4 regions of the Gordonia sp. CPCC 206044 genome follow, and region 1 is predicted to be linked to each of the others. Evidence: predicted binding sites of a transcription regulator. Region 1 holds the regulator's gene; each other region holds the start of a gene.
The links. Region 1 encodes LexA, which represses DNA repair genes until DNA is damaged. Its sites were predicted from a motif close to CGAACANNTGTTCG; they were not measured.
Positions count from the first base shown of each region.

Region 2: the regulator LexA is predicted to act here: its motif matches at 1,231-1,244, upstream of AAFP35_RS21975 (DUF222 domain-containing protein).
Region 3: the regulator LexA is predicted to act here: its motif matches at 1,341-1,354, upstream of AAFP35_RS13230 (alpha-ketoglutarate-dependent dioxygenase AlkB).
Region 4: the regulator LexA is predicted to act here: its motif matches at 1,678-1,691, upstream of AAFP35_RS22315 (DUF222 domain-containing protein).

Region 1 is NZ_JBCLVL010000005.1:224,422-227,519, reverse strand. It holds gene hrpA (ATP-dependent RNA helicase HrpA) at 1-169, shown strand, start outside; gene nrdR (transcriptional regulator NrdR) at 207-665, opposite strand; gene AAFP35_RS09740 (LysM peptidoglycan-binding domain-containing protein) at 770-1,264, opposite strand; gene lexA (transcriptional repressor LexA) at 1,465-2,202, shown strand; gene AAFP35_RS09730 (phosphoenolpyruvate--protein phosphotransferase) at 2,221-3,098, opposite strand, start outside.
Region 2 is NZ_JBCLVL010000016.1:128,091-131,188, reverse strand. It holds gene AAFP35_RS21985 (type I restriction endonuclease) at 1-28, opposite strand, end outside; gene AAFP35_RS21980 (lipocalin family protein) at 472-1,098, shown strand; gene AAFP35_RS21975 (DUF222 domain-containing protein) at 1,265-2,833, shown strand; gene AAFP35_RS21970 (FAD-dependent oxidoreductase) at 2,970-3,098, shown strand, end outside.
Region 3 is NZ_JBCLVL010000007.1:161,184-164,281, reverse strand. It holds gene AAFP35_RS13240 (oxidoreductase) at 1-26, shown strand, start outside; gene AAFP35_RS13235 (hypothetical protein) at 43-594, opposite strand; gene AAFP35_RS13230 (alpha-ketoglutarate-dependent dioxygenase AlkB) at 692-1,318, opposite strand; gene AAFP35_RS13225 (MMPL family transporter) at 1,521-3,098, shown strand, end outside.
Region 4 is NZ_JBCLVL010000017.1:56,472-59,569, forward strand. It holds gene AAFP35_RS22305 (HNH endonuclease) at 299-1,243, shown strand; gene AAFP35_RS22310 (hypothetical protein) at 1,348-1,500, shown strand; gene AAFP35_RS22315 (DUF222 domain-containing protein) at 1,708-3,098, shown strand, end outside.

The sequences.
Region 1 (3,098 bases):
ATGGAATCAGCGTCTGGACCAGGTGCCGGCCGCACGGCGCGACGAGTTCAACGAGTTCGCGCATTGGCTGGTCGAGGAACTGCGCGTCGGGTTGTTCGCGCAACGACTCGGAACCGCCTATCCGATCTCGGAGAAACGCGCGATGAAAGCACTCGACGGGTTCCGCTGAAACGACGGCCTCGACGGGGTTCCGCGGATACGACGGGTCAGCCGACCTCGTCGGAAACCGCTCGCAACTCGTCGATCTCACGCTGGAAGTCGGCGACGGAGTCGAATGAGCGGTAGACCGATGCAAACCTCAGATAGGCCACGGCGTCGAGGTCACGCAATGGCCCCAGGATCGCCAGACCCACCTCGTTGCTGGGGATCTCGGCCGATCCCGAGGACCGCACCGCATCCTCGACCTGCTGCGCCAATTGCGCCAACGCATCCTCGGCGACGTCGCGCCCCTGACACGCCCGACGCACGCCGCGCATGACTTTCTCGCGGCTGAACGGTTCGGTCACACCGTTGCGTTTGACCACCGACAACACCGCACTCTCGACCGTGGAAAATCGCCGACCACAGTCCGCACACGAGCGCCGGCGTCGGATCACCTGCCCGTCGTCGGCGACACGCGAGTCGATGACCTTGGTGTCTTCGTTCTTGCAAAACGGACAGCGCATGTCGTCCTCACGCACATCGCGGGACACACCGGCGCACCGGATCTTCGCTACGCCGTGCCGGTTTCCGGCTGGACCCTGTGCCACCGAGGATACCGTCCGGCCCCTCAGCGATACGCGGGGGCGATCAGCGCCTGCCCCACGCGCAGACCCGAGCCGGACAGATCGTTGCGCGCCACGATCGCATCGATGACCGTTTCGCGCGGCATGTCCGGAGCCACCCGGTCGGCAATCGAACTCAGCGAGTCACCGGCCCGCACGTGCACGACCTCGGCGCCGACGGGTTCGGGAGCGACCGAGGCCGCATAGTTCGACCCGACGATGGCGACCACCCAGACGACGATCGCGAGAGCACCGCCGGCCAACACGGCGAGGGCGGCCGCGCGACGGCGTGCGTAGACGCGCGACGTCGACGCGGGCGACGCGCACCGAGTGCCGGCAACCCGCGGCCTGCCGACGGCCAGCGAGGTGGCCGGCCGGTTCGGCCCGGGCCTGCTCCGATCACCGTGGGCGCGGCGGCGGGTGGGCGTGCCGACCACACGGGCGTCGGTGCGGGCGTTCGCCGTCGATGCCTGCGGGCGTTCCAGTGTGATGGTGCTCATCGCGGTCTCCTCGATCACATGTTCGATGGAACTGATGTTCGATTTGTAGCACGGTGCACCGACAAAGTCTCGACACACGTCGAACAAATGTTTGAACATGTCTGCGACGTGGGTTACTCTCGGCGCTGAGAGAACCCATCGACCAGCGTTTTTCCGCGAATCCCGGCCCGGGGCCGGATTCGAACAGAGAGGACTCACCGATGAGCGACAAGGCCGGCGGACGACGCGGTACCCCGCGTGCGGTCGACGAGAAGGCCGACACCGACGAGGCTTCTGTCGACCCGGCTGTCGCGGAGGCGTCGCTCACCCCACGTCAGCGCGGCGTGCTGGAGTACATCCGACAGTCGGTCCGGGAACGTGGATATCCACCGAGCATCCGCGAGATCGGCGATGCGGTCGGCCTGACGTCCACGTCGTCGGTGGCCCATCAGTTGCGCACCCTGGAACGCAAGGGACTGCTCAAGCGTGACCACAACCGTCCACGGGCGGTCAACATCTCAGACGGCGAGCACAATCACATCCCGCCCGGCGGTTCGGCCGCCGACGACGGGTCGAGCCTGCCCGCGCCCACGTTCGTACCCGTGCTGGGCCGGATCGCCGCGGGCGGACCGATCCTCGCCGAGGAAGCTGTGGAGGACGTCTTCCCGCTGCCGCGCGAACTCGTCGGCGAGGGGTCGCTGTTCCTGCTGCGTGTGGTCGGCGAATCGATGATCGATGCGGCGATCTGCGACGGCGACTGGGTGGTCGTCCGGCAACAGAACGTCGCCGACAACGGCGACATCGTCGCGGCGATGATCGACGGCGAGGCGACCGTGAAGACGTTCAAGCGCAAGGACGGTCACGTGTGGCTGATGCCGCACAACGAGCTGTTCGAGCCCATCCCCGGTGACGACGCCGCCATCCTCGGCAAGGTCGTCACCGTGATGCGCCGGGTCTGAGAGCCGTCCGACGCCCGGTCAGTTGCTGCCGAAAGCGGCAGCCGCGGCGGCTCGAGCGGAGGCTGCGTCGGCCAGCCCCAGGATCGTGTCCGAGGCCAACTTGCATTGATCGCTGGTGACCCGGCCGAGCTTGGCGCCGACCGCGGCCGCCGCGGCCGGCGCCGCCGACAGTGACGTGACACCCAGACCCACCAGGACGCATGCGAGCAACGGATCGGCCGCGGCCTCACCGCACACGCCCACCGGTTTGCCCGCGGCGCGCCCGGCGCGGGCCACGTTCGCGATCAGCGCCAGCACCGCCGGTTGCCAGGGATCGGTCAGCGACGCCAGATCCGACGACATCCGGTCCGCGGCCATCGTGTACTGCGTCAGATCGTTGGTACCGATCGACACGAAGTCGACCTCGGCCATGACCTGCGGCGCGAGGATCGCCACGGCGGGGACCTCCACCATGATCCCGGCGACGAGACCTCGTGCCCGCACCTCGCCGGCGAACTCCCGCGCCTCGGCCGCCGTGGCGATCATGGGCGCCATCACCCACGGACTCGCGCCACTCTCCTTGGCTGCGGCCGCGATGGCATCGAGTTGGGCCGCGCGGATCTCGGGGTGGGCGTTGGCGATTCGGTTGCCGCGCACACCGAGTGCGGGGTTGGCCTCGTCGGGCTGGGCCACGAACTTCAGCGGCTTGTCCGATCCGGCGTCGAGCGTGCGGATCACCACTTTCTGATCACCGAACGCGTCGATGACCTCGCGGTAGAGCTTGGTCTGCTCGGCGACCGTGGGAGCATCAGTGCGGTCGAGGAAGGCGAGTTCGGTGCGGAACAGCCCGACGCCTTCCACCGGGAATCCGCTGGCCGTGCGGGCCGAGGCGCCGTCGGCGACGTTGGCGAGGATGC
Region 2 (3,098 bases), on a different contig from region 1:
GCGTCTTGATTCCATCGGTCACCATCATTGCCATATACCCTTCCGGTAAGTTTTGGGATGACGATAGTTGACGCGCGAGCCGCCTAATCTGATATTCATCAAAAGCATCTTCGCTGGACTTCAATGGCCATAACGTCAGCAGACCAGTGAGCAGCCGATCATCGGCCCGCTGAGCTCATGAGCTCATGCCCCCGAATTCTTTCGGTATATACCGATCGGACACGGGGTGGGATCAGTCCCACTGCGCCACAAACCGCAGCGGTCTCGATTTCGGCGAGTCCGCACAGCAAGTCGAAAGCGGAGATTGCTGAGATCTCCCCTCGGACAGGTGACGTCACGGCGCGCCTAGTTTCTTTCGTGATCGCCGGGCGCCCCAGCGGCCTATCATCACGTACCCGAACCCAGACCCATCCACCCCCACCACGGTTCCGAATAGCTGGCACCAACACCAGCACACCGAACGGAGCCTTCATGCGCATCTCCCACACGACCCGCTCGCTCGTCATGTTGCTTGCGACGGCAGCCCTCACGATCGGGGCGTTGTTCGTGACCACCGGGCCCGCATCGGCCGCTCCCCTGCAACCGATCCCCAAGCTCGACACAACTCGGTATCTGGGTTCGTGGTGGCAACTCGCGGCCGTGCCGGCCTTCTTCAATCTGAACTGCGCCAAGGACACCAAGGCCACGTACACGCCGATCGACGCCACGACCATCGGGGTGGAGAACACCTGCGCCACGTTCACCGGCCAGCGCAATCGCGTGCAGGGTCGCGCCAGCGTCGTCGACCCGGTCACCAAAGCCCAACTGTCCGTGAAGTTCCCACAGGTCCCGGTCAGCATCGATCCGGGCAACACACCCAACTACATCGTCGCCTGGATCGGTGACGGCAAGACCCCGGACGATCCCTACCGATTCGCCGTCGTCGGCGACCCGACGAGGACGTCGGGATTCCTTCTCTCCCGCGACAAGGTCGTCTCGACGTCGACCCTGCGCATGTTGCGCGGCCAGATCGAGAAGGTGGGCTTCAACTCGTGCACGTTCCTCGTGACACCGACCACGGGCGGCCGCACCGACCACTCCCCGCTCTGCACCGTGTAGTCACTCGAGGTCGCGTTCGCCGACACCCATCGCGCTCGCCCTTGGGGTCGAATTCGCCAGTTGCACAACGATACCCGGCTCCGAAACGTCCCGGATCCGAGTCTTGCGCGGGCCCCAAACCTCCGCTAAACTCGAACATGCGTTCGACATACAGGGGGTGGGCGCGATGGTCGGCGACGTACCGCAGACAGAGATCGTCGCGTTGTACGCCGAGCTGCATGACGTGCTGGACAGGATCGACGCAGCCGATGCGAGCCCCGCGTCGGACACGGAGTCGATCGAGGTCGCAGTCGCGCACGAGCTCGCCGCTCGGCGGATGAGCGGCCTCGGTCATCAACGCGTCCTGGACGTCTCCGATCGCGGCGCGCACATGCGGGCCGGTTATCGGTCACTGCACGATTTCATGGCCGGCCCGTTGCGGATCGCGAACCCGACGATGCGACGCAAGCACATGGAAGCGTTGGTGCCGATGCACTCGCTGCACGGTGAACCACTGCCCCCGAAGTGTCCAGAGACCGCAGCAGCGGTTGCCGAAGGGGCGATCGGCCCGGAGCACGTGCAGAAGATCCTCGAGGCGTTGAATCGTATTCCCGCAGCAATCCCCGCCGAGCACAAGGAGTTCGCAGAACGCACCCTCGCCGAGGGTGCGCGCGAGTTCACACCACGAGGCGTCGCCGAGCTGGGTGCGCGCATCCTGGCCCATCTGGACCCCGATGGGTCGGTCACCGACGACGCAGACCGCGCCCGGCGCCGGGGACTCAGCGTGGGCGAGCAAGACGCCCAGCTCATGAGCACTGTGCGGGGCAGCCTCGATCCCCTGACGCGGTCCATGTTCGATGTGGTGCTCGATGCGTGGGCGGCTCCGGGGATGAACAACCCCGACGACGAGCAGTCGCCGCAGGGCAGCAAAGACGACACCGACCCCGAGGTACTCAAGGACGCCGCCGGACGCGACCACCGCTCCCCGGCCCAGCGCAACCACGACGCATTCAAGGCGCTGTTGACCGCAGTCCTCGACGGCGGGCTCCTCGGGCGCAGTCACCGTGGATTGCCACCACATCTGATCATCAAGATCACCGAAACCCAGCTGCGCGAACAGGCCGGGATCGCCGAGACGGCCGGCGGTGCATGTCTGCCGATCCGCGACGTGATCGACGTGGCCGCCCGCGCCCAGATGCACCTGGCCGTGTTCGCCGATCACACTCCCGAGATCCTCTATCTGGGGCGAGCGAGTCGGTTCGCCAACCGATCCCAACGATTCGCCCTGTTCGCCCGCGACGGCAGCGGCTGCACCTGCCCAGACTGCACCCAGCCGTTCACCCACCTCGAAGCGCATCACGCCCACCGTGACTGGGCCGATGGCGGTTTCACCGACATCAACGCGCTGGCCGGGGCATGTCCACCCGACAACCGGCGAGTGGGCCCCAAACCGGGCCAGTACCGCACCCACATCGTCACAGAAGGCCCCGACACCGGACGACCTGCCTGGACGCTCAACACCGACGCAGGCCAACCGAGCAACCCGCCTCGCATCAACCGGCTCCACCATGTCGCCGAATCCTTCACCCGCCACCTCCACGGCGACACCTCACCACCGGACAAGTCACCACCACACCGCGTCTATCACCGACAAGAAGAACGCCGACGAGTACCACGCCTCGTCTCGGCGGGATGGTCCGTACGCGAAATAGACTGGGACACAGACTCTAACGGCCGGCCACACCACCACAGCTGATTCGCTGTCCGCCGATCACGAGAAGAAGCACTGTCAGATCGAGTAGTCGACTACTCGTGAAGCCTCGGACGGGACGGCGAATCCTATAGCCGTGGACCAGGGAACATCAGCGACAGATCAGCCCCCGGTGGTGCGCGTGACCTGCGACGTCTGCATCGTCGGTGCGGGTATTGCAGGCTTGAACGCCCTGTTCGTCGCCAGCCGGTACCTGCCACCGGGCGGTCGTATCGTCCTGATCGACAAACGAACACGAGTCGGCGGGATG
Region 3 (3,098 bases), on a different contig from region 1:
TCACCGAGATCGACTTCCGGGTCTGAGAGCCCGCTCGGGCGCCTATCGGACGTCGAAGGTGATCGAGTTCGAGGCGCCCGAGATCCCGTCGGTGACGGTGATCGAGTAACCACCAGCGGCCCGCAACATGTAGGTGTGCACAGATGTGCAGTCGCGGGTCTTGAACAGGGCGGCCTTCGCCGGGATCTTCGGCCCGGTGATCCGGATGCTCATGGTGCACTCGTTGCCGTCGACCACCGGTCCCGCGTCGATGGTGGAGTTCCACTTCACGCCGAGTTGTGAGTTCTTCGGATACACGTTGGCCGAGATCGGCTTCGCCTTGGGCGCATAGGCCCACACATTGATCGACTTCACCCCGTTGGGCGCGTTGTCGCGACCGAGCTTGCCGTAATGCTCGGGTTTGCTGCTCGAGGACCCCAGGGCCGAACTGCCGGCGTCGAACAGACTCGTCAGGCCACCCGAGGAACTCCCGAACCCGGAGGCGCTACCCGAACTGCCGAGCAGGCTGTCCAGGGGACTCGCCGATGCGGGCGCCGCGACGGCGATGATCGACGAAGCGGACAGGACAGCAACAGCTATGGACTTGTGATTCACGGTTCTCTTTCGACTCAACCCCGGGGCGGTAGGACAACAGGGATTAAATCACGCAGTCTCCTCGCCCGGATGGTGACGCCGATCACGGGGTGTGGGGTCACCAGACGCCGGGCGGACGGAACTGCACGCTGATGCGCGGGCCGGCGCCGGGCACCTTCGGCACGGCGTGTTCCCAGGTCCGCTGGCAGCTCCCGCCCATCACCAGCAGGTCGCCGGGGCCGACGACGAATCTCATCGACGTTCCGCCACCGCGAGGGCGCAGCAGCAGGGGGCGGGGCGAACCGAGGGAGACGATCGCGACCATCGTGTCGGTCGTGGCTCCGCGGCCGATGCGGTCGCCGTGCCACGCAACGCTGTCGTTCCCGTCGCGGTACAGACACAGCCCAGCGGTCGCGAAGCCCTCGGACAGTTCGCCGCGGTAGTGATCGGTCAGCCGGTTGCGGGCCTCGACCAGCAGCGGATCGGGAAACGTGGCGGCCTCGTGATAGTTGGCGACGAGTCGTGGCACGTCGACGACCCGGTCGTACATCTGGCGCCGCTCGGAGCGCCACGCCGCGTGGGTGCGCAGACGGTCGAAGAGCAATTCGGAGCCGGCGATCCACCCGGGCCGCAGATCCACCCAGGCCCCCTGCGCCAGCGGGCGGCGCATCGCACCGCCGAGATCCCCGATGGTCACGGTGTCGGAGGTCTGGTCGAAGAGTGATCCCTGGATGCCGGCGAGCATGCCCCGAGCATACGCCTGTGTACGAACAGGTGTTCGATGATCTGGCCGACCAGAACGGAGTGAGGGAGAGGTCGATCACGAATGGCCTGGTCGTCGTGGCGAAGATGGAGATTTCCTGTTATCCAGTAACAAGTGGTAGTCACTAACAGTTTGCTGTGGTGACCTATCGCGCAGCCGTTCCGAGAGCGTCCGAGAGGGAAGCATGGCGTCATTTCTGTATCGAGTCGGGAGGTTCTCCTTCCGGCACAAGTGGTGGATGATCGCGGTCTGGTTGATCGCCGCGATCGCGGTGTCTGGCCTCGTGGGCGCGCTCAACCCCAAGTTCGCCAAGGACTTCAGCCTTCCCGGCACGGATTCGGGCACCGCCACCGAACAGGTGGAGCAGTACTTCCCGGATGTCATGAAGCAGCAGGAACGCGCGTCGACCAGCGTGCTGGTGGCGGCCGACGACGGACTGGCCGCACACTCCGCGCAGATCGACGCTCTGGTGGCCGACCTGCACAAGCTTCCCGAACTCTCCGACGCCAAGACGGTCGTCAACCCTCTGACGGTCGCCCAGATGCAGCCGGCGATGGCGTCGTCGGTCATCGGTGACGGCGGCAAGGTCGGGCTGATCCAGGTCCGTCAGAACATCGAGGCGATGGACCTCACCGTCGACGAGAAGGATCAGCTGACGACGATCCTCGCCGCACACAGCGGTGACGGGCTACAGGTCGAGGCCACCGGCTCGCTGATGCAGGTCATGGAGGCCGGCGGCAAGGCCGAGATGATCGGCTTCGCAGTCGCTTTCGTGGTGATGATCGTGGCCTTCGGGGCGCTGGTGGCGGCATTCATCCCGCTGATCACCGGCCTGATGGGCGTCATGATCACCATCATGCTGTTGACGTTGTCGGCGGAGGTCCTCAGCGTCAACGAGACGGCAACCGGCATCGTCACGATGCTGGGTATCGCGGTGTCGATCGACTATGCGCTGTTCATCGTGTCGCGGTACCGCAGCGAGCGTAAACGTGGTGGTTCGGCCGCCGACGCCGCAGGCAGAGCGGTCGGCACGGCAGGCTCCGCGGTGGTGTTCGCCGGGCTGACCGTCATCATCGCGGTGGTGGCCCTCATGGTCATCGGTATCCCGCTCATCACGCAGATGGGCATGGGCGCGGCCGTCGCGGTGTTCGTCGCGGTCCTCGCCGCACTGACCCTGATCCCCGCACTGTTGGGCGCCACCGGCCGATTCGCGTTCGCGCCGCGTATCCCGTGGATCAAGCATGCCGAGGAATCCGACAGCGCCGACACCCTCGGCGTCCGGTTCGGCCGCACGGTGGTCAAGCGTCCGGTGCCGTTCATCATCGGTGGTCTGTTGGTGCTGGTCCTCGCGGCCATCCCGATGACGAAACTCGAACTGGGCATGTCGATGACGAGCGACGACGAGGCCGCCGCTCAGACTTTGCTGCAGCGCGGATTCGGTGAGGGCATCAACGGTCCGCTGCTGGTCGTGCTGCACACCGAGAACGGCGACATCGCGGCCACCGCAGAGCAGGCCGTCGATCACATCAGGACGCTCGACGACGTCGCCAATGCGAACACCCTCACCTGGATGGGCAACGGGTCTCCGCAACCGAACACCGGTGCCGACACCGCGCTGATCTCGGTCACCCCGACGAGTTCGCCGTCGGCCGCGGCCACCCACGACCTGATGGAGGAGATCCGCGACTACACGCCGACCGTCGAACAGGCCGGTGCCCAACTCCACGTCGGTGGACAGACCGCGATCATGTCGGATCTGTCG
Region 4 (3,098 bases), on a different contig from region 1:
AACGTCGACATCCGGATCGGATCGATGCAGTCGATGGTCATCCCTGACCAGTGATTGGTCGTGTCGCCCGTCCATCGCGCTTGTCGACTACTGGTGCCACGCTGACTCTACATAGGAACGCGGTCAGGATTGAGCGGTGGCTCGAATGGTGTGACGTGGTTGGGAGCCACATCCAAGAACTGTTAGGGCAGCATGAGAAGCCGAGCGCGTCTCATTCGTCCAAATCGAGAACCTTGTCGTATCGCCTTGATAAAGTCTGGTCTCTTGACAGAGGAACTGGCGAAGGACAGTCATCGGCATGGAAGCTCTACTAGTAATCGCGTTTCTAGCGTTCTCGGGTTGGGTCGTGTATCGGATTGTTCGATACATTCGTAAGGAGCGGTACTTCGCAAGCGACGAGTTCTCGACTCACCGGTCTCGGATCGCAGCGTTTGTTTCGGAGCATAACGAACTGGCTCACTACATCTCCGAAATTCGAATGGGCGAGACTTTTGGACTTGGTGTGTCTTATACAGGCGCGCAGGCTCATCTGGCATCGTTCGAGAACACCAGTAACTGGAACTACCGCCGAGACCGGAACGTGGCGACCTACTATGCGCCGAATGTGCATAACTGTTCGCTTCAGGTGGTGCGTAACGCCAGCGGAGATCCTCTCAAGTACGTGATGAAGTACTTCGGCATCAAGGCGGATGAGGTGAGCCTCGGTAACGTCGAGAGCCTGGGCAACAGCATCACTCGGCTCGAAGAGGCCGTGGCGAATCTGCATCAACGTGAAGCGAGTATCACGCAATCGATCAATCCGCCCGCATTCATTCTGAAGCATTACATGGACGAGTTCATGAAGCACGTCGGCGTGGAGCTTTCGCCGATCACGGTTCCTTATCCCGTATACGTCTTTGAGTACGTCAGTGCCGGCGGGAACAGCTCGCAGCGAACAACCGTCACGTTGGATACCCCGACAATCGACGCACTGGTCGAGACTCTTTCGCAGAAGATCCGCTGGCGAAAGAGTGCCGCGGGGCAGCGTGCGCTGATGACATCCAGATTGCGCAACTCAATCAAGACACGCGACAATCACACTTGCCGGTACTGCTCTGTGTCACTCGCGGCAGAACCCCACCTCCTTCTTGAGGTGGACCATATCGTCCCTGTCTCCCGGGGAGGTATGTCGACTCCCGAGAATCTGCAAACCCTCTGCTGGAAATGCAACCGGTCCAAATCGAACAAGATCGCGATGCAGTGACCTGTGTTCGCATTGGTTGATGGGGAGTGCACGGCTTGGGGTGGCGGGGCCGGCGGGCGACCGGATTCTGGCACCATATCGGCGACGATCCGAACGAGTGGCCGGTGTTCTACGCCGACTTCCGCTCGTTCGTGTTCCTCTATCACCGCGGAGGGATCGCTGCGTTCATCGCCGACCTCGTGACCGGTCAATACCCGCGGCGACTGGTCGGCGCCGACGCGACGGAGGGGGCGATCTTCGTGCCGCAGTTCGTCTGACCCTGTCGACCTCAGGGTAGCTGGTGCGGGTCCGAGCGGGGGAAACGGGAATCGATACCGATCGGGATCGTCGAGAATTGTCAAAGATGCTGGTGCACAGCATATTTCGATGATCCTTCGACTCGGTCGGCAATCCGCGCAAACCCCTTGCCAAGTCCACTCGGACCGGCGTATATTCGAACACGAGTTCGAAACACGGGGGGTGTGATGACCGACGATCATGTTGCTGGCGAGCAGGTGTCTGAGGTTGTTGACCTCTATCGTCAGCTCGATGAGTTGATCGACCGGATCAGCGCGGTCGATACGACCAGCGCGTCGTATTCGGAGATTGTTGGTGTTGCGCAGGCGCATGAGCGTGCTGTGCGGCGGTTGGGGTTTGTCGGTTTGCGGCGTCTGGTCGACTGCGATGAGCGTGGTGTGGTCGCCCGGGAGGGGTTCGCCCGATTCACAGATTTTTTGGTGTCGCGGTTGCGGATCACCGATCCGGGGGTGCGGCGTCGGCAGATCGCAGCGTTGCTGCCGACGTATTCGCTAGCGGGTGAGCAGGTGCCGACGAGGTATCCGCATGTGGCGCAAGCCTGGTCAGACGGCGCTATCGGCACCGCGCATGTGTCGGCGGTGCTGGCGGTGTTGGACAAGATCCCGGCCGCAGTACCAGTTGAGCTTGCTGCTGCGGCTGAGCGGGAGATGGCCGGGTATGCCCGCGAGCACACCCCGTCACAGTTGACCCGCCTGGGGGAGCGGCTGTTGGCGCATCTGGATCCGGATGGTGACCTCGCCGACGACGCCGACCGGAAACGTCGCCGTAGTGTGACGGTGGGTCGGCAGGATGCGGCGAAGATGAGTCGGTTGACCGCCGAGTTGGATCCGATCACCCGGGCGATGCTGGATGTGGTGCTCGATGCGTGGGCGGCGCCGGGAATGAACAATCCCGCCGACGAACACTCCCCGCACGGTCACCTCGATGACGCCGACCGCGAGGCCTTGAAAGCTGCCGCCGACCGCGACATGCGGACACCCGGGCAGCGCAATCATGACGCGTTGACGGCGTTGCTGCGGGCGGTGCTTGATGGCGGGGTGTTGGGGACATCGCATCGGGGATTGCCGCCGCATCTGATCATCAAGATCACCGACGCCGAGTTACGTGCCCATGCGGGGGTGGGGGAGACGGCGTCGGGGGCGGTGTTGCCGATCTCCGATGTCATCGAGCTCGCGGCAGGGGCGCAGGCGCATTTGGCGGTGTTTGCCGAGCATACGGCCGAGCCGTTGTATTTGGGTCGGGCGGCGCGGTTGGCCAATCAGGCTCAGCGGATGATGATCATGGCTCGTGATGGTGGGGGTTGTTCGGCGCCGGAGTGTGCCACCCCGGCTTCGCGGGTCGAGATTCATCATGCTGAGGATGATTGGGCCGATGGCGGGTACACCGATGTCATCGAGTTGGCTGGGGCGTGTCGACCCCATAACGGCAAGGTCGGCACGAGGCCGGGCCAGTACGCCACCCATATCGTCAAGTCTGGTCGGGATGCGGGGCGCCCGGCGTGGCAGCGCAACACCAGTGGTCAGTTGCCGGTGTTGCCGGCGCGGATCAACCGTCACCT